2 regions of the Bradyrhizobium sp. AZCC 1578 genome follow, and region 1 is predicted to be linked to the other one. Evidence: riboswitches for the same ligand, from Rfam matches in the RefSeq annotation. Region 1 holds a riboswitch; the other holds the start of a gene.
What was found. A riboswitch is a leader RNA that binds a small molecule or an ion and turns the genes downstream of it on or off. The one in region 1 is predicted to bind S-adenosylmethionine.
Positions count from the first base shown of each region.

Region 1 (12,269 bases):
CGATCCGATGCTGAATGTCGAGGATCTTCCCGATCTGGCGAAGCTCTATCTCGGCGGAGCCGATCCGCGCACGCCCTACGCTTCGCCGCTCTACGGCGATCCCGCCGGATTGCCGCCGGTACTTATTCAAGTCGGCAGCGATGAAATTCTGAAGGACGACGCCGTCCGCATGGTGGAGAAGCTGCGGTCGCACAATCCGCGCAGCAAGCTCGAGATCTGGCGGCGCATGCCGCACGTCTGGCAATTATTCGTGCCGGTGTTGCCGGAAGCCCGTCAGGCGATTGCGCAGATCGGCGAGTTTATCTCTGACGTGCGCGGCTGAGGCGCGCCGGCGCAGGCGATCACACCCGGAAGTGCTTGGAGAGCTTCAACCCCTGCGCCTGGTAGTTCGAACCGATGCGCTGGCCGTACATCGCGTCGGGCCGCGACAGCATTTTCTCGTAGACCAGACGGCCGACGATCTGGCCGTGCTCGAGGATGAACGGCACCTCGCGCGAGCGCACTTCGAGTACGGCGCGCGCGCCCTGCCCGCCGGCACCGGCATAGCCGAAGCCGGGATCGAAGAACCCCGCATAGTGCACGCGGAATTCGCCGACCAGAGGATCGAACGGCACCATTTCCGCAGCGTAATCCGGCGGCACCTGCACGGCCTCCTTCGAGGCCAGGATGTAGAACTCGCCGGGATCGAGGATGAGGCTGCCGTCTGACCGTGCCGGGATCGGCTCCCAGAATTCATCGACTGCATAGCCGCCGCGGCGGTCGACGTCGACCACACCGGTGTGGCGCTTGGCGCGGTAGCCGACGAACCCGCCTGTGTTCTCACCGGACAGATCGACCGACAGCGCCACGCCATTGGCGAGATCGGCGTTATCGATATCGACCAGGCGCTCGGCGCCATGCAGCGCGTCGAGCTCGTCGGCATTGAGGATGGCATCTCCAGTGCGGAAACGCACTTGTGATAGCCGCGAGCCCTCCCGCAGCAGCACCGGAAACGTCTTCGGGCTGATCTCGGCATAGAGCGGGCCGTGATAGCCCGCGCCGATCATATCGAAGCGACGGGTGCCGTCGGCAATCACGCGGGTGAAGACGTCGAGCCGTCCGGTCGAGCTCTTCGGATTGGCGGCGGCCACGATCTCCGGCGGCAGCGCGAGGCTTTCCAGGAGCGGCACGATGTAGACGCAATTGGTCTCCAGCACCGCGCCGTCGGAGAGATTTATTTCATGCAGCTTCAATTCGTCGATGCGCTCGGCGACGGTCGCGCCCGGCCCAGGCAGGAAGCTCGCGCGCACCCGATAGGCAACGTCGCCGAGGCGCAAATCGAGGCTTGCGGGCTGGATCTGGCTCTCGACAAACGGATAGGCCGGCAGGATCAGGCCCGCATCCGCCATCGCCGCGATCATGCGGTCGGGGAGAATTCCGTTACCGTCGGGCGGAAGCGTGAACGACACGGCGCGGTCCTCTGAGGTGGCCCTGGATGCCCAAATGTCATCCAAACCTCGTAAATATGGGCTTTTAGGGGTTATCCGATGGTTGCCTTGACTGAAAGGGCGCAAGCGAATATCAGCATGACTTATCCCGTGGTGATTTGAGCCGGCCGGCTTGCAGCCACGTTAAATAAGTAGCTAAACAGGCCGGGGACACGTGTGATCCCGGCCTGTGGAAATTCTTCCAGGCCGGTTTTTTTGTGACCATTTTCCGGTGGTCACGACGGAGGTCACATGTCTGAAGTTGGTTCTACCAAGCGTTTTCGTCCCGAAACCCGCCTCGTCCACGGCGGCACGCTGCGCTCACAATTCGGCGAGACGTCGGAAGCGCTGTTCCTCACCCAAGGCTATGTCTACGACAGCGCGGAGCAGTGCGAGGCGCGCTTCAAGGGCGAGGATCCCGGCTTTATCTATTCGCGCTATTCCAATCCTACGATTTCAATGTTCGAGCGCCGCATGATCGAGCTCGAAGGCGCGGAAGCTGCTCGCTCCACCGCCACCGGCATGGCCGCGGTGACGACCGCGATCCTCGCACCGCTCAGAGCCGGCGATCATGTGGTAGCCTCGAAAGCCCTGTTCGGCTCGTGCCTTTACGTCGTGCAGGACCTCCTGCCGCGCTACGGGATCGAAACGACGCTGGTCGACGGCCTAGATCTCGACCAATGGCAGCACGCATTGCGGCCTAACACCAAGACCTTGTTTCTGGAGAGCCCGACCAACCCGACGCTCGATGTGCTCGATATTCCGGCGATTGCCGAGATCGCGCACAAGGGCGGCGCACGGCTGGTCGTCGATAACGTCTTTGCCACGCCGATCTGGCAGAGCCCGCTTTCGCTCGGCGCCGACGTCGTGGTCTACTCCGCAACCAAACATATCGACGGTCAAGGGCGCTGCCTCGGCGGCATCATTCTCTCGTCCGAAGCCTTCATCGCAGAGCACATTCACAACTTCATGCGCCAGACCGGGCCATCGCTCTCGCCCTTCAACGCCTGGGTCCTGCTCAAGGGACTGGAGACGTTGGGCGTGCGGGTACGCGCGCAGACCGACAACGCGGCGAAAATCGCCGAGGCGTTGGCAAGCCATCCGAAGATTTCGCGATTGATCTATCCCGGCCGCGCCGATCATCCGCAAGCGGAGCTGGTGAAGAAGCAGATGCGCGGCGGTTCAACGCTGATCGGCTTCGAGGTCAAGGGCGGCAAGGCCGCCGCCTTCCGCGTCCTCAATGCGTTGCAGATCTCGCGCATCTCCAACAATCTCGGCGATAGCAAGAGCCTCGTCACCCATCCTGCGACGACGACGCATCAACGGCTGACGCCAGAGGCGCGCGCCGAGCTCGGCATCAGCGAAGGCTTTATCCGCTTCTCGGCCGGGCTCGAGCATGCGGATGATCTGATCGAGGATTTTGCACAGGCGCTGGAGAAGGCGTGAGCTCGCTACGCGCGTAGCCACACAACAGGTGTCGTCCCATAACCACAGGGTGTGGTGGGTTAAGCAAGGCGTCAACCACCGCCTCTAATCACCAGGGCCGCGGCGTATGGGTCCCTGCGCCGAGTGCGCGATTGCGCACGGAGGCAGGAACGACGGCTACATCGGCCGATAGGCTCGCACGTCCGACGGCACGGCGACGCCGAGCTTGATCTGGCCGACCGACTTGATGATGTCGTCGCCGAGCAGTTGGGCGAAGCAGGCATAGCCCCAGTCGCTCATGTGCAGGCCGTCGGCGATCACGAAATTCTCGATCGGAATCGCCTGCCGCTCGTGCCAGTCCTTCATCACCGCGAAGCGCGGGAAGATGCCGACCTTGCGAAGCTCGGCCGTCTTGTTCAAGAGCTTCATCATCTTGCCGGCACTTTCGGCGTGCTCGTTGACCCGCGGCGAATATTGCGGATCGATCAGCACGACGTCGGAGCCCGCAGCCTGAATGCGTGCGATGCCTTCGTCGATGAGCTTGACGGTCTCGGCGGGATCGAGGTTGCGCAGCACCGCATTGGTGCCGACCTGCCAGATCACCAGATCCGGACGCAAGTCGATCACGGAGGTCTGCAGCCGCTTCATCATTTCCGGCGCGTCCTCGCCGCCCTTGCCGGCATTGACGACGGAGATGTCGGCCGTCGGATATTTGCGGCGTAGCTGCGCCGCGAGCCTGTTCGGATAAGTGAATTCCGGTGAACTGGAGCCGTACCCCTGGGTCGATGACGATCCGAAAGCGACGATCACCACCGGCTGACCCGCGACGAGCTTGTTCGCGACACGCGGCAGCGATCCCATCGATTTGGAAGCGCCCTTCGGCGGCAGGCAGGGAACGCGGCTGAAGATGTCGCCGGCCGATTTCGCGACTTCCTTCACCTTGTCGATCGCTTTGCCGGTGACGCCCTTCTGCGCGGCCGGATTGCCGGCGGCCGCCGGCGCGGCCTGCGGCGGGGTGCCTTCAGCCGCGGGTTTTTTGTCCGGGTCGTTTTCCGCTTTGGCGCCATCGGATAGCGCCGCCTGCTGACCGGCTTGCTGCGAAGCCGTCTGGGCATGCAAGGGCGCCACCGCGGCAGGCATCAACAGCGCGAGGCCCGCGGCGAAGACAGTCAGCAATGTCGACAAACGAAAAGGGCAGTGAGAACTCATTAACGCCAGTTCCTAATTCTGCTGCGCCTGATCGAGGCGGGCCGCATCGAGCACGAATTTCGACAGCGCCCGGCCTAGGCAGGCATGAACCCTTTTGGCCATGTCGGTGCCATGAAAGGTACTGAACAGATCGAAATCTCCGGCGTCGTTCCAGTGGCGCATGATGGCGAACCGATCGAACAGCGGAACATTATGCTGCTGCGCCACCACGCGCATATTATCTAGGTACGGCGGCGCGGAAATCATGGTTTCGGTGCGCGGGCTGTATTGCAGATTGACCAAAACCACGTCGGCTCCCGCATTTTGCAGCGCAGCAACCCCTTCGTCGACGGCGCCGCGAAAATCGTCAGGATCGATGGATCGCATAGCATCGACGGTTCCCGTCTGCCAGATGACCAAAGTAGGCCTTTTTGCTTCCACCAGCTTAACGAGGCCGGCGTCCACCTCCTCGGCGGTCTTGCCGGTTTGTAGTTCCACGGAGAGGTTGATTGGGGTGGAGGGCAGCTTCTCCTTCAGCGCCGCCTGCAGCCTGGCCGGATAGGCGCTGTTTTCAGAGGACAGGATGGTCGATGAGCGGCTCCCCACCACTAGGACGGTCAGCGGCCGGGCGTTCTTGACGGCCTCGGCCACCTTGGGAAGCGTGCTCTCGGTGGAGAGGAGGTAGGGGGGAACTTCGCAAGCCTGGGGGGCGGCATCCTGGGCGCGAGCCAATCCGGCCGCTGCAAGACCCGCAAGCAGCGCCAGGACCAGCACAGTTCCCGAGCCGGGCCTCATGCGCTTCCTCCCGCCATATCGGCGTTGATTGCCGTGCTTTTCGTTTTTGAGGCTCCTTTGTCGGCCGAATGCTTGTACCACGAAATCACCCACGCCATGCCCCACATGATGAGGATACCGGCAAGACTGACCAGGGCGTGCGTGAGGGCACCCCCACCGACTTCGGCCAGCACAAAGTGTCCCGCAAAGGCCAGGAAGACGCCGAGACAGAATATCTCAAGCGAATGCTGGCCACACAGGATCAATGGTCGCAGCCAGCGCGATTTGAGGCCCGACCAATCCTTGGGCAGGAAGCGCACGGTGAGCGCGGCCAGCGCCAGGAAATGGGCAAACCGCAGTACGTCCAGATCTGTCTTGGTGATCGGGTACATCCACTGTTCGATCCGCTTGGGCATCAGGAAGCTGAGTTGCGGAATGTGCCAAGTGAGTGTGACGAAGAACGCCGCCGCCAGGTAGGTGATGCAGATCCACATCGTCACCGGCGACGACAGGATGCGGGACATGCGCTGTGCCCCGCCCAGTGCGCACCAGGCGCCGAACACGAACAGCAACTGCCAGCAGAACGGATTGAATATCCAGAAGCCGCTCGGATAGGCCGTCAGATACCAGTCGAAGTGCCAGGTCAGCGCATAGAGCAGCACCGATAGTCCCAGCGCGACGTCGGCCCGCCACTTCATCAGCCACAGGATGATGGGCAGAAACAGCATCAGCACGATGTAGAGCGGCAGCACGTCCATGTTGACGGGCCGGAATCTGAGCAGCAGCGCCTGGACGATCGTGACATCCGGCTGCTTGAGGAAATCCATGATGCCCATTTCCTCGCTGTAGAGCGGGTTCTCGAAACGGGTGGCGACGTAGGAGATTTCCGCCAGGAAGATCGTGAACAGGAACACATGGGCGACGTAGATCTGCCACACGCGCCGCATGATGCGCGCGGTCGCCACCACGAAACCGGCCTCGAGCATCGCGCGCCCATAGACGAAGGCGGCGGTGTATCCGGAGATGAAGATGAAGATCTCGGTGGCGTCGGAAAATCCGTAATTGCGGATCGTGAACCAGGTCAGGATGTTGGTCGGCAGATGGTCGATGAAGATCAGCCACAGCGCCATGCCGCGAAACAGATCGAGCCGCAATTCGCGCTCGCCGGCTACCGGGAACGCAATCGCCGGCGCGGAAGATGCAGCGGCGGCCTTGGCATCGCTGGCCTTGGCATCGCTGCGAGGCGTTCCGGCGACTGGATCGGCAATGGACGACATCTGGCACCGTTTGGGCAATTGAGCTTTTGCGCGTGCACTGTCCGGAAAAGATAACATCGGCCCGCAACTTGCACACCAGATACGCAAGGGGTACGCAAGCGGAAGGTCCGGGGCCGGGCAGCGCGGCTGCGCTCTAGAACGGAACTATGTTGAAACCGCGATCAAGCAAGCGGGCAACCCGGCGCAGCGGAGATTGGTTCCCCCGGCATTCCCGGCTATGATGCGACACAGGATTCCCGGAAGCTTGCTCGCATGTACCGCGCCGTCACCCGCCAGATCGAAGTCACCGTCGAACCGAACTTCCTCCCCGAGCGCTCGTCGGTCGACAAGGGCCAGTATTTCTGGTCCTACACCATCGTCATCACCAATACCGGCGCCGAGACCGTGCAGCTTCGTACCCGGCACTGGATCATCACCGACGCCACCGGCCGCAAGCAGGAAGTCCGCGGCGAGGGCGTGGTCGGCGAACAGCCTGTTTTGGCGCCAGGCGAGCGCTTCGAATATACCAGCGGCGTGCCGCTGCCGACCGCATCGGGCTTCATGACCGGGCGCTATCAAATGGTCAGCGAAAGCGGTGAGCGTTTCGAGATCGACGTGCCGACGTTCTCGCTGGACAGCCCGGATAATAAGCGGGTGTTGAATTGACGAGCGCTCGCGCTTGTCATCACCGGGCTTGACCCGGTGATCCATCTTTCTTCGCATGATTCTTCCGAGGGTGACGGATGCCCGGGTCCCGGCTACGCCAAGGCTTCGCCGAGGCTTTCCCGTGCTGGCGCGCCGAAGCTTCAGCGGAGGCGGCAAGCCCGAGCATGACGAATGTGTTTGCCGTGGCCTTATCCCTGTCATTGCGAGCGAAGCGAAGCAATCCACGCCTCAGCGCGGGGATAGATGGATTGCTTCGCTGCGCTCGCAATGACGCGGTGGTAGCGACGCAACATATCACCGTCATACCCCGCGAACGCGGGGTACCCAGTACGCCGCGACTTCTCGATTTCGATCACTGCTGTCTCTGGGATACTGGGTCACCCGTCTTCGCGGATGACGACAGTCCGTGGGCTGGGCAAAGCAAAGCGTGCCCACCATCATCAAGCGCGATCGAGGATGATGGTGGGCACGGCGCTATCGCGCCTTTGCCCACCCTACGGTCCCCTACTCCTCCACGCCCGCTTCATGCGGGGTGAACTGATAGACCGAGGAGCAGAACTCGCAGGTCACCACCACCTTGTCGTCCTTGACCATCTCGGCGCGGTCCTTGGGCGAGAAGCTTTTCAGCATCGCGGAGACTGCCTCGCGCGAGCAGGAGCATTTTGCGCGCAAGGAGAGCTGTGAGAACACGCGCACGCCGCGCTCGTGAAACAGGCGATACAGCAGGCGCTCGCCCGACAGATCGGGATCGATCAGTTCGACATCCTCGACAGTGCCGATCAGCGACTGACCTTCCACCCATGCGTCGTCTTCCGCCACCTGATGCGTAACCGCGCCTTCCGGCGCGTTGCCCGGATGCAGGTCGGCCTGCCGCGCCCGCTCGGGCGCCTGCGGCAGGAATTGCAGCAGCATGCCGCCGGCGCGCCAGCGATGCTTGCCGCCGTCGCCGCCACGCCATTCTTCGCCGACCGCAAGCCGCACGCGGGTCGGAATCTGCTCGGAGCGCAGGAAATATTCATGCGCGGCATCCTCAAGGCTGCCGCCGTCGAGCGCCACCAGTCCCTGGTAACGGCTCATGTCCGCGCCCTGATCGATGGTCATCGCGAGATGGCCCTTGCCGAGCAGGGCGCCTGAATCCTGCCCGTCCTTCAGCCGCCTTGCGTCGTAGCGCGCATAGGCGCGGAGCCGATCCGGCGACTGGAAATCCACGATCAGAAACGACACCGGGCCATCGGTCTGCGTCTGCAAAATGAACCGGCCGTCGAATTTGAGCGCCGAACCGAGCAGCGTCGCCAGCACGATCGCTTCGCCAAGCAATTTTCCGACCGGCGCCGGATAATCGTGCTTGGTCAGGATGTCGTCGAGCGCGGGGCCGAGTCGGGTCAGCCGTCCGCGCAGATCGAGCGAGGCGACCTCGAACGGCAGCACCGCATCATCGACGGGAACGGACGAGGGCGCGCGGATTGGCGCCTCGGTCATGATTTTGATGTCTGATTGTGAATCCATGGCGCCTTATCTGGGGGCTCGGAATGCAAAACAAAAGGGGTTGACGAGCCGGCGAAACCATCTCCACGCGTCGTCCCTGCGAACGCAGGGACCCATAACCACAGGGCGTTGTGAGTAAGGCAAGGCGTCAACCACTGCCTTTAATTATTGGGGCCGCGGCGTATGGGTCCCTGCTTTCGCAGGGACGACGGAGAAACCTATGCCACCGCGTCAAAACACCAGGCCAGAATGCCTTTCTGCGCATGCAGGCGATTTTCGGCTTCGTCGAACACGACCGACTGCGCGCCGTCGATCACTTCATCGGTGACTTCCTCGCCGCGATGGGCGGGCAGGCAGTGCATGAAGATCGCGTCCGGCTTGGCCAGCGACATCAGCTTCGCATTGACCTGATAGGGCTTCAGCACATTGTGGCGATGTTCGCCGTCCTTGTCGCCCATCGAGACCCAGGTGTCGGTAACGACGCAATCGGCGCCGCGCACCGCGGCTTCGGGATCGGTGCCGAGCACGATCGGCGCTTGCGTCGCCTTGATCCAGTCCTTCATCGCCTTGTTCGGCGCAAGTTGCGGCGGGGTTGCGACATTGAGCCTGAACTTGAAACGCTCGGCTGCATGCGCCCAGGATGCCAGCACATTGTTGTCGTCGCCGGTCCAGGCTACGGTCCTGCCCTCGATCGGCCCGCGATGCTCCTCGAAGGTCATCAGGTCGGCCATCACCTGGCAGGGATGCGAGCGCCGCGTCAGGCCGTTGATCACGGGCACCGTGGCGTGCGCGGCCAATTCCAGGAGCGCGTCGTGGTTGAGGATGCGGATCATGATCGCATCGACATAGCGCGACAGCACGCGCGCGGTGTCGGCGATGGTCTCGCCGCGGCCGAGCTGCATCTCGGCACCGGTCAGCATGATGGATTCGCCGCCGAGTTGGCGCATGCCGACGTCGAACGACACCCGGGTGCGGGTCGAGGGACGTTCGAAGATCATCGCCAGCGTCTTGCCTTCGAGCGGCTTCTTGCCCTTCTCATGCGCTTTCAGCTTCGCCTTCATGGTGGCGCTCAGGGTCAGCATGCTGCGCAATTCATCTAACGGCAGTTCATTGATGTCGAGGAAGTGACGGACGGATTTGCTCATCAGCCCGCCGCCTTCTTCAACTGGCCAGCGGACAGCGCGACACAGGCGCGCTCCAACCTTTGCACGGATTCCTCGATCTCGGCCTCGGTGACGATCAGCGGCGCGAGGAACCGCACCACATTGTCGCCGGCGCCGACGGTGAGCAATTTCTCGTCGCGCAACGCATTGACGAGATCGCCCGACGGCACCACGGCCTTGACGCCGACCAGAAGCCCCTCGCCGCGAACTTCCGACAGCACGGCGGGATAGCGATCGACGACGGAGGCCATTTTCTGTTTCAACAGCAGCGACATCTTCTGCACGTGATCGAAGAAGCCCGGCTCCAGCATCACGTCGAGCACGGCATTGGCGGCTGCGATCGCCAGCGGATTGCCGCCGAAGGTCGAGCCGTGCGAGCCCGGCGTCATGCCGCTTGCGGCTTCCGCCGTCGCCAGCACCGCGCCGATCGGGAAGCCGCCGCCCAACGCTTTGGCCAGCGACATCACATCCGGTGTCACGCCGACGCGCTTATAGGCGAAGAGATCGCCGGTGCGGCCCATGCCGGTCTGCACCTCGTCGAACGCGAGCAACAGGCCCTTCTCGTCGCAGAGCTGGCGCAGCGCCTTGAAGAAAGACTGCGGCGCCGAGCGCACGCCGCCCTCGCCCTGCACCGGCTCGATCAGGATCCCCGCGGTCTGCGGGCCGATCGCTTTCTTGACCGCTTCGAGATCGCCATGCGGCACCTGGTCGAAACCGTCCATCGGCGGCCCAAAGCCTTCGAGATATTTGGCGGAGCCGGTTGCTGCGAGCGTGCCCAGGGTGCGGCCGTGGAATGCGCCCTCGAAGGTGACGAGACGATAGCGCTCGGGATGGCCCTTGGAGAATTGATAGCGGCGCACGACCTTGATCACGCCTTCCATCGCCTCGGCGCCGGAATTGCAGAAGAACACGAGGTCGGCAAAGCTCTGCTCGCAAAGCCGCGCGGCGAGCTTCTCGCCATCCGGCGACTTGAACAGGTTCGACATGTGCCAGAGTTTCGTCGACTGCTCCTGCAGCGCCGCGATCAGGTGCGGATGGCAGTGACCGAGCGCATTCACCGCGACGCCCGAGGTGAAGTCCAAATAGCGCTCGCCATTGGTGGCGGTCAGCCAGCAGCCCTCGCCGCGTTCGAAGCCGAGATCGACCCTGGCGAAGACCGGGAGCAGATGCGACGTGGCACTATTGGTCATGGCAATCACTGAGGTTTGAGACCTGCCTTTGAGACCTGCCGCGGGCGTGCATTGGCGCGAACGCGGCAACAGCCGGTCTTGCGAAAACGAAACGTGCCGCCTCTTAAGGGCGGCACGTGAGAGGCATTCTATGTGGGCGTGGGGCGCTGTCAACACGCCACGGAGCCGCCTTTCCTGCAGTGCAAGATGCTGAAATCCGTAAGATTGCGGTGTGGTGGAAAACACGCAGTGAAATGCCTAGATGTCAGAACATGTGGACGTTCGGGCCCGGACTCTTGCGCCCGAGTCACGCCATATTGTAGCGTTTGGGCTGTCGGGTACGACATCTCGTGCGGCAGTTCTGATCCCTAAGAGTCCATTTTGTGCAGGCGTAAACGTTCGGCGCGGTTAGCGCGTCCGGCGAGGGCTAAGGGATTCTGACCGCAGGGATTTTTGAGACGAATGACTCGCCAGCGCTGCCCCCGATTGGCCGGCGCGATGCGAAGGGAAGATTACGATGACGGTTTTGACCTGGTCCGACGATCGCGTCGAACAGCTTAAGAAGCTCTGGGAAGCCGGATTGTCGGCGAGCCAGATCGCCGCGGAACTCGGGAATGTGACGCGAAACGCCGTAATCGGCAAAGTGCACCGGCTGGGCCTTTCCGGCCGTGCCAAGAGCCCCTCCTCGGCCGCCCCGCGGCAGCGCAAGGCACGCCCCGCCCAGCCGATGATGCGGGTGTCGCGCCCGGTCTCGCGCGGCAACACCGCGCTGGCACACGCCTTCGAAGTCGAGATGGAGCCGGATCCGATCGCCTTCGACAACGTCGTGCCGATGAGCCAGCGGCTGTCGCTGCTCGAACTGAACGAGGCCACCTGCCACTGGCCGGTCGGCGATCCCTCGAGCCCGGAATTCTTCTTCTGCGGCGGCAAGGCGCTCACCGGCCTGCCCTATTGCGCCCACCACTCGCGCATCGCCTACCAGCCCGCCGCCGATCGGCGGAGGCAGCAGCCGAAGCAGACGCGGTAAGGGGCGCGCGCCGCTATCTCAACGATGTCGTCCCTGCGAATGCAGGGACCCATAACCACAAGTGCAGGTGGTTATGCTGAGCTGGAGCTCCAGCGCATTTCAACAATCGAGATTGGCGGTTATGGGTCCTCGCGTTTCGCGGGGATGACGGAATAGAGGCGAGAACCCCTCAACTTGTCGTCCCTGCGAACGCACTAGTGGATGCACACATGTTGCAGTGCGATTCAGGCTTCATATGCAATTTTAGAATCGAAGATGCGAGCTCATCGAAATTTTGGAATCGAGGCTGGCGTTTTCGCGCAAGATCGGAATCCAGCGCTTCGGTGGGGTGGAGAGCGCGCGCAGCAAAACTACGTCGCAACACTTGAGAAGTGCAAAAACCCTTGGCTTTTCATGAGTATTTGCGGCGCAACAAGTGTGCATGCCCTAGTGCGAACGCAGGGACCCATAACCACAGGTGTCTGTGGTTACGCTGAGCTGGAGCTCCAGCACGTTTCAACAATCGAGATTGGTGGTTATGGGTCCCCGCGTTCGCGGGGACGACCGAGAAGTTCGCGAGGACGGCAACGGAGCGTTACGGCTCCACCTTCGCAAACCGGTCATCCAGCGCGTAACCTGCGCCGCGGACGGTGCGGATCGGATCCTGCTCG
Region 1 covers NZ_JAZHRZ010000001.1:3,410,240-3,422,508, forward strand. The annotation lists gene V1290_RS16260 (alpha/beta hydrolase) at 1-322, shown strand, start outside; gene V1290_RS16265 (2'-deoxycytidine 5'-triphosphate deaminase) at 342-1,448, opposite strand; SAM riboswitch at 1,568-1,647, shown strand; gene V1290_RS16270 (O-succinylhomoserine sulfhydrylase) at 1,719-2,912, shown strand; gene V1290_RS16275 (SGNH/GDSL hydrolase family protein) at 3,069-4,100, opposite strand; gene V1290_RS16280 (SGNH/GDSL hydrolase family protein) at 4,113-4,874, opposite strand; gene V1290_RS16285 (OpgC domain-containing protein) at 4,871-6,130, opposite strand; gene apaG (Co2+/Mg2+ efflux protein ApaG) at 6,383-6,775, shown strand; gene V1290_RS16295 (Hsp33 family molecular chaperone) at 7,280-8,281, opposite strand; gene argF (ornithine carbamoyltransferase) at 8,479-9,405, opposite strand; gene V1290_RS16305 (aspartate aminotransferase family protein) at 9,405-10,613, opposite strand; gene V1290_RS16310 (GcrA family cell cycle regulator) at 11,110-11,619, shown strand; gene phoB (phosphate regulon transcriptional regulator PhoB) at 12,194-12,269, opposite strand, start outside.

Region 2 (12,269 bases), 1.4 Mb from region 1:
CGGTGAGAAGCAGCGCGCGGCGATCGCGCGCGCGGTGATCTCGCGGCCGCAATTGCTGTTGGCGGACGAGCCGACCGGCAGCGTCGATCCGACGCTCGGCCGGCGCCTCTTGCGGCTGTTCATCGAATTGAACAGGCTGGGCACCGCGGTGATCATCGCGACCCATGACATCACGCTGATGGACCAGTACGAGGCGCGGCGGATGGTGCTGCACCAGGGACGGCTGCACATCTATGAGTAGGGCCGGTGACGAGCATGGGCCGTTGGTGGACCTCGGCAACGAACGTCCGCAGGTGCCGGCGCGGGCGCGTAACATGTCGCCGATCGTGCCGCGAGCGTCGATCTCCGGCCGTGCGCTGGTCGCCGTCGTCGCGATCATGACGTTCCTTGCTTCCATCACCACCGGCACCGTGCTGCTCGTCAGCGCATCGGCGGCGGAATGGCAGTCCGAAGTCGCCAGCGAAATCACCGTTCAGGTGCGCCCGCAGGCAGGGCGCGATCTCGAGCGCGACGCGGCCGCGGTGGTGGAGGCGATGCGGACGCAGCCCGGCATCGTCCAGGTCAAACCGTTCAGCAAGGATGAATCGGCCAGATTGCTGGAGCCGTGGCTCGGCAGCGGGCTGTCGATCGAGCAGTTGCCGGTGCCGCGCGTCGTCGTCGCGCGCGTCCAGCCCGGCACTACGCTCGACCTCGCGGCATTGCGCTCCAGGGTGACGCAAGTGGCGCCGTCGGCAAGCGTCGACGATCACCGCGCCTGGATCGAGCGCATGCGCTCGATGACCGGAGCTACCGTGTTTGCCGGCATCGGCATTCTCGCGCTGGTGATCGTGGCGACGATCATTTCGGTGTCGTTCGCCACCCGCGGCGCGATGGCGGCGAATCGCCCGATCGTCGAGGTGCTGCACTTCGTCGGCGCCGGCGATCGCTATATCGCCAACCATTTCCTGCGGCATTTTCTCCGGCTCGGGCTGGAGGGCGGGGTGATCGGCGGCGGCGCCGCGATGCTCGGTTTCGGCTTCTCCGAATCGATCGCCGGCTGGTTCTCGGGCACCCCTGTCGGCGATCAGTTCGCGGCGCTGCTCGGGACATTTTCGCTGCCGCCGTCCGGCTATCTGGCGCTGGCGGTACAGGCCGTGGCGATTGCCGCCATTACCGCCTGGGCGTCGCGGCGGACGCTGTTTGCGACGCTGGACGATATCGATTGATTCGGGCCATTGGTGTTTTCAAGTGAAGCAAGTCACGGACTTGACCCGCGGACCGGGACTCCACTTCGCGTGAAAACGTTCTAGAATTATCCGTGGGACGAGGGTTGCCGGACGATATGGATTTGCAGCACGACGATAGCACGCCGAGGGCGGGTGCCGCGCGGCCGCGCGGATGGCTGCGTGCGGTCATCGTCGGCTCAATGGCGATCCTGTTCGTCGCTGCGGCGGTAGGCTTCATCGCCTTTCTCTCGCAATTGCGCGGCGTCGAAATCAAGCCGGCGCGCAGCGCCGACGGGATCGTGGTCTTCACCGGCGGTTCGTCGCGGGTTTCGGATGCGATGGAATTGCTGGCCGGCGGCTACGGCAAGCGGCTATTGATTTCGGGTGTGCATCCGACCAACGCCGTGCGCGACATTTCCCGCTCGCTGCCCGACAACCAGTCGCTGCTCGGCTGTTGCGTCGATCTCGACCGCTCCGCGGTCAACACGCGCAGCAATGCCGCCGAGACGCGGCGCTGGGCGCAGGAGCGCGGCTTCAAGTCGCTGATCGTGGTGACGTCGAATTACCACATGCCGCGGGCCATTCTGGAATTGTCGCATGCGATGCCTGATGTCACGCTGATACCGTTCGCGGTGATCGGCGAAAAATGGCGCGACGAGCCGTGGTGGACCAGCGGCGCGACGCTGCGTCTGTTGCTGTCGGAATATGCGAAATATGTCGCCGCGGAGGTGCGCGTGCGCCTCGCCGGAGCGGGCATCGATCTCGTGCCGGAACCTTCCGATCAGCCTGCGCCCGCGCCGGGCCGGCCGGCGACGGCGCAAGTCAACTAGACTAGAGCGATTTTGCGGAACAGCAGTGCGTGTTGTTGATGAAATTGGGGACGTCTTTGGCTTGTTAAGAATATGAGGTCGATAGTGTGGACGCCGTGCTGGCGTTCGTAACCGGCGGAAACAGGTCGATCGGGGATTCCCATGTGGGACGACGTACTCCTTTACGTCATCATAGGCTTCGTCGCGCAAATGATCGATGGTGCGATCGGCATGGCCTACGGCGTAACGGCTACCTCTGTGCTCCTCGGCCTGGGCGTGCCTCCCGCCACCGCAAGCGCGTGTGTGCATGCGGCGGAGACATTCACCACCGGCGCCTCGGGTCTCGCCCATTGGCGCTTTGGCAATGTTGACCGCAAACTGCTCCTGCGTCTTGCCATTCCGGGAATGATTGGTGGGGCAATCGGCGCCTTTGCACTCTCCGAACTCCCCGGCGAAGCCTTGAAGCCTTTCATCAGCGCTTACCTCCTTCTGCTTGGCGCTTTTATCGTCTGGAAGGCGCTAGCGGCTCGCCCCATTGAGGCACCTACTCCGCGCGCAGTCGGCCCTCTGGGTTTGTTCGGCGGCGTCCTCGACGCCATTGGCGGAGGAGGATGGGGCCTGGTCGTGACCTCTACACTCCTTGGCCAAGGTGCGACGCCGCGCTACGCCATCGGCTCAGTCAACTTGGCCGAGTTTTTCGTCACTTTGACCATATCAACGACTTTCTTTCTCACCGTTGGCCTGAGCCTGTGGCCTATCATCGCCGGTCTTATCATCGGGGGAGTCATCGCGGCGCCGTTCGCAGCGCTTGCGACCAAACACATCCCGGATAAAGTCCTGATGCTTCTAGTCGGCTGCGTCGTAGTGCTCTTAAGCCTGCGCACAATCCTCATGGCACTCGCATCCGGTCCATAGGTCGGCTACGGGGGCGGTCACTAACAGACGTGCGCGGCCCCGACCTTCGAGGTCCGCTTTGCCTCCAATGGCGGATGCGGGCTATCGCGGCACTGGGCTTCATTTCAGTCCGCTTATGAGCACACACCCGAGCTCAACGGTCGCTGTTCTCTGTGGGAAGAGGCGGTGGATGCTGGGTGTGCAGCATCGCCGCGAGCCGGTGCAGTTGCGAATCGCGAAAACCTTCCGCTTCGATGGCTTTCACGGTAGCCAAAACGTAATCGCGGTTGACGCCGGACTGGCCGTGCCCCTGCAGCACATGACGCAATTGCTCAGCCAGCGACAGCCGGCCGGCATATTGCACGTGGCCGCGATCGACCACGTAGACGAGTGCACTGACGCGCTGACGCGCATCGTTCTCCAGCCACACCGACCGCATCACCTCGCGGTAGACTGAAGTGACCTGCTCGCGCTCGCGCAAATAGGCGATGGTGGCCGCGCGGTGCTTCTCCGCGACGCGGAATGCGATGCCGCGGCAGGCGCCGCCGCGGTCGAGTCCGAGAACGAGGCCGGGCTTTTCCGGCGTGCCCCGATGGACGAAGGAAAAGACACAGAGCGCGCGGTGCTCGCCGATCAGCCGCGCCGGAACCCGTTCGATGAATTCGAAGCCCGGGCGCCACATCAGGGAGCCGTAGCCGAACACCCAGAGGTCGCCTTGCGAGAATTCCGTATCGTTGAACTCAATTGCGGACATGCCGGGTGCACCGCTACCAGAACGGCGCGACAAAGCGAAGTGGATTCAATGCCTTTTGTTGCGACGAGCGGATACTTACATTCGCCAAAATCGCTAGCCAAAGGACGCCGCATGCCTGACATGACCCCCGCGCCGCGCCGGCGCCCGCTGTGGCGCCTCTTCATCATGCCTGCGCTGCTCGTCATTGCCGCCGCGGCATGGAGCGCATTCTGGTTCTATGCCGCTTCCGAAGTCGGCGTGCGCGCGGATGCGTGGGCGCTGCAGGAGGCGAAAGCCGGTCGGGTCTATGCCTGCGGCAAGCGTTCGGTGGCCGGCTTCCCGTTCCGCTTCGAAGTCCGCTGCGACGACGCCAGCGTTTCGCTGGTCTCGCAGATCGCCGGCGCGCAGGTGCCGTTCACCGCGCGGCTCGGTGAGATCATGGTGATCGCGCAGATCTACCAGCCGAAACTCTTGATCGCCGAATTCAAGGCGCCGGCTACGCTCGCCGATCGCGGCCAGCCGCCGTCGATGAAGGTGAACTGGACCTTGGGCCGCAGCAGCGTGAGCGGATTGCCCGATGTGCCGCAGCGCGCTTCCATCGTGTTCGACAATCCCTCGATCGACCGCGTCAACGGACCGGTCGAGACCCCGCTCGCGCGCGCCCGCCATGTCGAGTTGCACGGCCGTCTTGCCGAAGGCTCGACGAAGGATCACCCCGTGATCGAAGCCGTACTGCAGATATCGGGCGGCAATGTGCAGGAGGTGCACCCGGTGCTGGCGCAGCCGTTCGACACCGACATCCAGACGAAGCTCACTGGTTTGAGGGATTTTACGCCGAAGCCGTGGCCCGAACGGTTCAGGGAGCTGCAGGCAGCGGGTGGCCATGTCGAGATCGTGCGGTCGCGGATTCAGCAGGGCGATCTGATCTCGTTGGCCGCGGGCACATTGAGCCTCAATGCGCAGGGTCGAATCGACGGCGAATTGCAGATGACGGTGGCGGGAATCGAGAAAGTAATTCCGGCGCTTGGCCTCGAGAAGATGCTGGAGGAGGGCGTGCCGCAGGCAACGCTGGATCGCGTCGCACCCGGCGTCAAGAGCCAGGACCTCAACAATCTATTCGGCGCGCTCGACAAGGCGATTCCGGGGCTCGGCAAGGTCGTCAAGCAGAACGCCAATGCCGGCGTCGCGGCCGGTATCAATTCGCTCGGCAAGGAGGCGGAGCTCGAGGGGCGGAAAGCGCGCGCCTTCCCGCTGCGCTTTGTTGATGGCGCGGTGTTTCTGGGCCCGCTGAAAGTGGGCCAGGTGCCGCCGCTGTTTTGATGCGGCGGTCGTGATCCGCCGTTGTGAATAGGCAAATCGATCTCGCATCCGCCGTCATCGTCCGCCTTGTGCGCAATTGCGCACTGGGGCGGACGATCCAGTATTCCAGAGGCGCTAGTGATTGAGTCGATAGGCCGCGGCGCACTGGATACCCCGCCTTCGCGGGGTATGACGACTTTGTGCAATCTCGTTATCGCTTCGCCGTGGAGAGCGGAGCGCAATCGCCTAAGCCGCGCCTCACTCCGTCTTCCTCAGTGGCGGATGCGGGCGACCGAAATCCGGCACGGCCCCCAACCCGCCTTCGGCCGGCCATAGTGTTGGCGTTGGCGGCAACCTGAGCTGGGTTGCGTTCTGACGAGGGCTAATGCGCCAAGAGAACGGGGCGTGCCGAAGCGTTCTTAAGGATGTGGCGCGTGGCCCCACCCAGAAGGATCTCGCGCAGGCGGCTGTGGGAATAGGCGCCCATGATCAGTAGGCCGGCTTCATGCTCTGCCCCCGCCGCGAGCAGCGTATCTCCCACCGAGCGCAGTTCCGGTGCAACCACCTGCCCGGTCGCACCGATGCCATGACAGCGCAAATAGGCAAGTACTTCCGCCTGCGAGGCTTGGCGATTGCTGGCGTCCCGGTCAACGCTTATGACCTGCACTGATTTGGCGAGTTGCATGAACGGTATGGCAGCCGAGACCGCGTGCCAGCATTCCGGACTCTCGTCCCAGGCGATCATCACGCTGTCGGTCAGATCACTCTGCAGGCTAGCCGGCGCCAACAGTACGGGGCGACGGGTCCGCAGCAGCGATTGCTCTGCAATGGCCATGAGCGATTCCATCACGGTGGCGCTTGCGGCGATCATCAGGTCGAAGGCAGCGGCACGTTGCACCGCGATTTCCACATACGATCCCTCGGCTTCGCGCCAGGATGCTGCGAGCGGGCTGCCGGGCTCGTCGCTCGCCGATAGCATCGGGATGCCGACTACCGCGCAGGCCTGCGCGAATACCTCACGCGCATCCCGCGCAGCTCGCTCCCGTTCCTCGGCGTGCCAGTTTACCGGGATGGCCGCCGTTCGTCCCATTTCGGTGACCGTTAGGCCGCCACGCGTGACCGGCGGCGGCGGCTCACTGATGAACAGTGCCTGGACGTGAGCCCCCAACGCCTTCGCGGCAGACAGGGCCGTTTCTATTTGACCGGTGTGACTGGCTGAGCCGGGAAGTGGAACCAGGATTCGCTTGATGCTCATGAGAGCCTCCTGCGATGCCGCCGTTTGCGACGACAGGCGGCACATGTGTGTGTTGAGCCGAACGCAAAATCGCGCAATCCCGCTTGGTTCATAACTCCCAGAACACCCCAAGGTTCCGGAGATCAGCAGGCGTGCCGGTCCTGCTCCCTTTGTTTGAGGGGAAGGTTCATGCAAGCCGCGGGCGCTTAGCGTCGCGAGAACGCGAACGCATACTCAATTGTCGTCACCCGCGAAAGCGGGTGACCCAGTATTCCGGAGACAGCAATGATTGAATCGGGAAGCCGCGGCGTACTGGATACCCGCATTCGCGGGTATGACGACCTAGTGTGGAGCGGCCAACTCCGTCATTGCGAGGAGCGAGCGACGAAGCAATCCATTCCTCCGCAAGCGGCAAAAATGGATTGCTTCGCGGAGCCTGTCATCCGGCGGCGCTTCGCGTCGACCGGGTGGCTCGCAATGACGATGGAACGTCCGGCACGCATGCGCGAAGCCGCGCCCTTCTCACTCCGTCCTCTTCAGCGGTGGATGCGGGCGCCCGAAATCCGGCGCGGCGGAATCCTGGCCGATCTCGACGATGCCGCGGCGGATGGCGCGGGTGCGGGTGAAATGCTCGAACAGCGCCTCGCCGTCGCCGCGGCGGATGGCGCGGGTGAGTTTTGAAAGGTCCTCGTTGAAGGTGCCGAGCATTTCCAACACGGCCTCCTTGTTGTTCAAAAACACGTCGCGCCACATTGTCGGGTCGGACGCCGCGATGCGGGTGAAGTCGCGAAAGCCGCCGGCGGAGAATTTGATCACTTCCGACGACGTTACCTGCGCCAGCTCGTCCGCGGTGCCGACGATGGTGTAGGCGATCAGATGCGGCAAATGGCTGGTGATCGCCAGCACCAGGTCGTGATGATCCGGCGTCATGGTCTCGACCCTGGCGCCCATGCCAGCCCAGAACGCGCGCAGCGTTTCGACCGCCAGGGGGTCGGTGCCCTCGGGCGGGGTGAGAATGCACCAGCGGTTGATAAACAGTTCGGCGAAGCCGGAATCAGGACCCGAATGCTCGGTGCCGGCGACCGGATGTGCCGGAACGAAATGAACATGGCCCGGCAAATGCGGCGCCATTTCGCGGACGATGGCGCCCTTGACCGAGCCGGCGTCGGAGATGATCGCGCCCGCTTTCAGGAACGGCGCGATCTCCTGCGCCACCTGCCCGCAGGCGCCGACGGGGATGCAGAGGATCACGAGGTCGGCATCTTTGACGGCTTCCGCGTTGGTCTCCAGCACGCGATCGACGATGCCGAGCTCGGTAACCCGCGCACGGGTTTTCTCCGAACGCGCGGTGGTGACGATTTCGCTCGCGAGCCCCTGGACTCGCACCGCGCGCGCGATCGAGCCGCCGATCAGGCCGAAGCCGATCAGCGCGATGCGTCGGAAGATCGGTACCGTACTCACTTGGCCGCCATGAAGTCGCGCAAGGCGTCGACGACGAGGCGGTTGGCCTCCTCGGTGCCGATGGTCATGCGTAGCGCATGCGGCAGGCCGTAATTGTTGAGTGCCCGCAGCACCAAGCCACGTTTGGTCAGGAACGCGTCCGCATCGGCCGAGGTCTTGCCCTTCTCGGTCGGGAAGTGAATCAGCACGAAATTGGCGACGCTCGGCGTCACCTTCAGTCCGAGTTTGCCGATCTCCTCCGTCAGCCAGTTGCGCCACTCTTCGGTGAACGCCTTCGACTTCTGGACATGCGCGGTGTCCTCGATCGCGGCGACCGCCGCCAGCATCGCCGGCGTCGAGACGTTGAAGGGCCCGCGAATGCGGTTGACCGCGTCGATGATGTGCGCCGGACCGAACATCCAGCCGATCCGCAATGCCGCCAGCCCGTGAATCTTGGAGAAGGTGTGCGTCATCACGGTGTTTTCGGTGGTGGCCACCAGCTCCAGGCCGAGCTCGTAATCGTTGCGCGACACGTAGTCGGAGTACGCAGCGTCGAGCACCAGCAGCACATGTGGCGGCAGGCCAGCGCGCAATCGCTTGACCTCGTCGAACGGCACGTAGGTGCCGGTCGGGTTGTTCGGGTTGGCGAGCCACACCAGTTTCGTGCGCGGCGTCACGCGCGCGAGAATGGCATCGACGTCGGCGGTAAAATTGGTCTCGGGCGCGACAACGTTCTTGGCGCCGTTCGCCATCGTCGCGATCGGATAGACCAGGAAGCCGTGGGCGGTCGAGATCGCCTCATCGCCCTGGCTGAGATAGGTGTGCGCCAAGAGATTAAGGATTTCGTCCGAGCCGGCGCCGCAGATGATGCGGTTGGGATCGAGCCCGTAGGCGCGCCCAATCGCTTCGCGCAGCACCCGTGAGGTTCCTTCCGGATAGTCCTCCAGATGATCAGCCACGTGCTTGTAGACTTCGATTGCCTTCGGCGACGGCCCGAACGGGGTCTCGTTGGCCGACAGCTTGAACACCTTGCGGCCCGGCTCCGGCACCGGGCTCTTGCCGGGCGTGTAGGGCGCAATATCGAGAATGCCGGGATTCGGCACGGGGCGGTTCATCTTCAACTCCGGAATTTCGGACGGCGTTTAAGGCTTCGCCGACCCGTTCGGGGGCACCGTATAGCGTGTTGCGTGGCTGCCGACGAGAGCCGACGAGCGCACCGAGGCGCCGGCCTGGATCAGGGCGGTCTTGATCTTTTCGAACCCGGCGCCGGCATCCGACACCAAAAGCGCCGCGCCGTCGAAAGCGGTATCGGGCACGGCGACGATTTCGGCGAGCGGGGCGAGCGCGCGGGCGATATCGGCGTTCCACCCCGAGACGCGGACGCTCCACATCTGCACCTCCGTCACCATGGCATCATCGGCCACGCGCGAGATCACGAACACCGGCAGCGCGGCCGGATGATCGGCGCGCTCGAGGAACGGCAGCCGGGCAATGATTTTTGGCGCGCCTTCGGCTTCCAGCGCGCTCCACCACGGCGTGCGGCTCGAGACCGCCGAGACCAGCGCCAGATCGCCCTTGGATTTCGCCACGGCTTCAACCGCGGCCTGTGCGCTGAAATGGCCGACATAGGGCACGACAAAGCCGAAGTGAAACCGCGCCGAATCCCGCATCGCGGGCTCGCCGACCGAGACGTCCGCATGCACCGAGAACGGCGCCTGGACGTAAGTAAAGGTCGAGATGATGACGCGCCAGATGCTCTCGATGGTATCGAGCGGCAGGATGCCGCGATGGCGCTCGACCAGGCTGCGCATCATGCTGGCCTCGCGCGCGGGCCGGAACGCCGAGCCCACCTCCTGGGTCTGCTTCACCTGGATCAGGCGGTCGATGATGTCGCCGCGCGCCATCAAGAGGCGATGGACCTGCTCGTCGATCGCGTCGATCTCCTTGCGCAATTCCTGCAGCGAGGGCGGAGCCGGGGGAGCCTTGGACATGTTAAAACCTTCAGCGCCGGATCGGTCTGAAATCACCACCCAGCAAGGTGCATTGATTAGAAAAGACGGCCGTCGAAAGCAAAGAGAAACGTCAGATCCGCCATGATCGGTGCAGGGTTAACCATGCGGCTGCCTTGACGAGGGACCTGCTTCGGACTAGCTTTGTTCCATTCCGTGGTCATTTGAGCCGGCCGGCTTGCAGCCACGTTAAACAACTCGCTAAACAGGCCGGGGACAGATTGATCCCGGCCGAACCTTTCGTTCAGGCCGGGTTTTTTGCGGCCTGATTTCTGTCTGTAAGGACCTCCGCAAGGAGGAAGGTCGGGATGACACAATTGCAGTCGGTATCCAGCCCGTCGATTCACAGCGAGGACCGTGCCCACGAGGCCGATCATCCGACCTCGCCGGTGGTCAAATTCGGCATCGAGCAGCCCTTGAAGCTCGATTGCGGCATCGATCTCGCGCCATTCCAGATCGCGTACCAGACCTATGGCGAACTGAACGCCGACCGCTCCAACGCGATCCTGATCTGTCACGCGCTGACGCTGGATCAGCATGTCGCCAACGTGCATCCTCTGACCGGCAAGGCCGGCTGGTGGGAAATCATGGTCGGTCCAGGGCGGCCGCTCGATACCGACAGATATTTCATCCTCTGTTCGAACGTGATCGGCGGTTGCATGGGATCGACCGGTCCGGCCTCGACCAACCCGGCGACCGGCAAGGCGTGGGGACTGGATTTTCCGATCATCACCATTCCCGACATGGTCCGCGCGCAGGCCATGTTGCTCGACCGGCTGGGCATCCAAACATTGTTATGCGTGATCGGCGGATCGATGGGCGGCATGCAGGTGCTGCAATGGACGGCAGCCTATCCGGAACGGGTGTTTTCGGCGCTACCGGTCGCCTGCTCGACGCGCCATTCGGCGCAAAATATCGCGTTTCACGAACTTGGCCGGCAGGCCGTGATGGCTGATCCGGACTGGCACCATGGGCGCTATTTCGAGCGCAGCACGCATCCGCATCGCGGACTGGCGGTGGCGCGGATGGCAGGGCACATCACCTATCTCTCCGACGCCGCGTTGCATCGCAAGTTCGGGCGGCGGATGCAGGATCGCGAGCTGCCGACATTTTCGTTCGATGCGGATTTTCAGGTCGAAAGCTATCTTCGCTATCAGGGCTCTTCCTTTGTCGAGCGCTTCGATGCCAACAGCTATCTCTACCTGACGCGCGCGATGGACTATTTCGATATCGCCGCCGACCATGACGGCGTGCTGGCGGAAGCGTTTCGCGGCATCAAGACCCGCTTCTGCGTGGTGTCGTTCACCTCCGACTGGCTGTTTCCGACCTCGGAATCGCGGGCGCTGGTGCATGCGCTGAATGCTTCGAGCGCGCGAGTGTCGTTCGCCGAGATCGAGACCGACCGCGGCCACGATGCCTTCCTGCTCGACGTGCCCGAGTTCTTCGACATTTCTCGCGCCTTCCTAGAATCCGCGGGCAATGCGCGCGGCCTTGATAGCAAAGCGTTTTCGAGCGAAGTGGATACCGGTTCAAGTGAAGAAAACGCGTCAAAAAAGAGAGATAGAGCCTGACATGGCGTTACAGGAACAGGCCCTGCCGCTCGGCGGCATCGCTCCCGATCGCACCGGCAAATATCGCACCGATCATCTCCTCGTCGCCGAAATGATTCCGGCTGGCTCAAAAGTGCTCGACGTCGGCTGTGGCGACGGCGAATTGCTGCAACTTCTGGAGAGCCGCGGCATCGATGGCCGCGGCATCGAGCTGTCGCGCGAGGGCGTCAATCGCTGCGTCGCCAAGGGGCTCGCCGTGGTGCAGGGCGACGCTGACACCGACCTCGTCAATTATCCGGACGATGCCTTCGATTATGTCATCCTGTCGCAGACGCTGCAGGCGACGCGGCAGCCGAAACCGGTCCTGGAAAACCTGCTGCGCATCGGCCGGCGCGCGATCGTGTCGTTTCCGAATTTCGGCTTCTGGAAGATGCGGCTGCAACTGCTCGTCGGCGGCCACATGCCGCGTACCGAAAACCTCCCGGCGACCTGGTACGACACGCCGAACATCCATTTCTGCACGATCAAGGATTTCGTCCAGCTCTGCGACGAGATCAACGTCAAGATGGAGCGCGCGGTGGCGCTCGATCTCTACGGCCGCCCGGTGCCGCTGAACCTGCCCTGGTGGGTCTGGAACATGTTCGGCGAGCAGGGCGTGTTTTTGCTGAGTAGGGGCGGGAAGGGGAAGTGACGCCGTCAAACCGCCACCAGCGACCCGGATCGCGCACCATTGTGAGGTAAGCACGCTGTCAGGGCTCCCTCCCCCCTTGCGGGGGAGGGTTGGGGAGAGGGGTAGCCCCGGGCTCCAGCAGAAGAGATACGGTGAGCTCAACACGACTCGCATCGCGAGAGAAGGTCTTCGCAGAGGCCATCTTTATCCGTCCAACGACGGAGCAAGCGGCACCCCTCTCCCTAACCCTCTCCCGCAAGGGGAGAGGGAACCCTTCCGCCGGTGCGTCCATCACGTGTGCTGCGCTGCAGTTAGACCACCGCCGCCACCATCGACCGCGGATCGCGTGCCGGCCATCGCCCGGCTTCCACCAGCGCGATGAACCGCTCCACCATCTCGTTGAACAGCGCCGGCTCTTCCAGATTG
Region 2 covers NZ_JAZHRZ010000001.1:4,831,107-4,843,375, forward strand. The annotation lists gene ftsE (cell division ATP-binding protein FtsE) at 1-241, shown strand, start outside; gene V1290_RS23155 (cell division protein FtsX) at 234-1,205, shown strand; gene V1290_RS23160 (YdcF family protein) at 1,322-2,035, shown strand; gene V1290_RS23165 (sulfite exporter TauE/SafE family protein) at 2,177-2,929, shown strand; gene V1290_RS23170 (gamma-glutamylcyclotransferase) at 3,063-3,662, opposite strand; gene V1290_RS23175 (DUF2125 domain-containing protein) at 3,774-4,961, shown strand; gene V1290_RS23180 (universal stress protein) at 5,323-6,195, opposite strand; gene V1290_RS23185 (prephenate/arogenate dehydrogenase family protein) at 6,697-7,635, opposite strand; gene hisC (histidinol-phosphate transaminase) at 7,632-8,729, opposite strand; gene V1290_RS23195 (chorismate mutase) at 8,757-9,605, opposite strand; SAM riboswitch at 9,770-9,849, shown strand; gene metX (homoserine O-acetyltransferase MetX) at 9,932-11,194, shown strand; gene metW (methionine biosynthesis protein MetW) at 11,196-11,864, shown strand; gene V1290_RS23210 (alpha/beta fold hydrolase) at 12,155-12,269, opposite strand, start outside.
Region 2: it holds a riboswitch for S-adenosylmethionine, as region 1 does, so the genes downstream of both, metX (homoserine O-acetyltransferase MetX) here and V1290_RS16270 (O-succinylhomoserine sulfhydrylase) in region 1, are expected to answer to the same signal.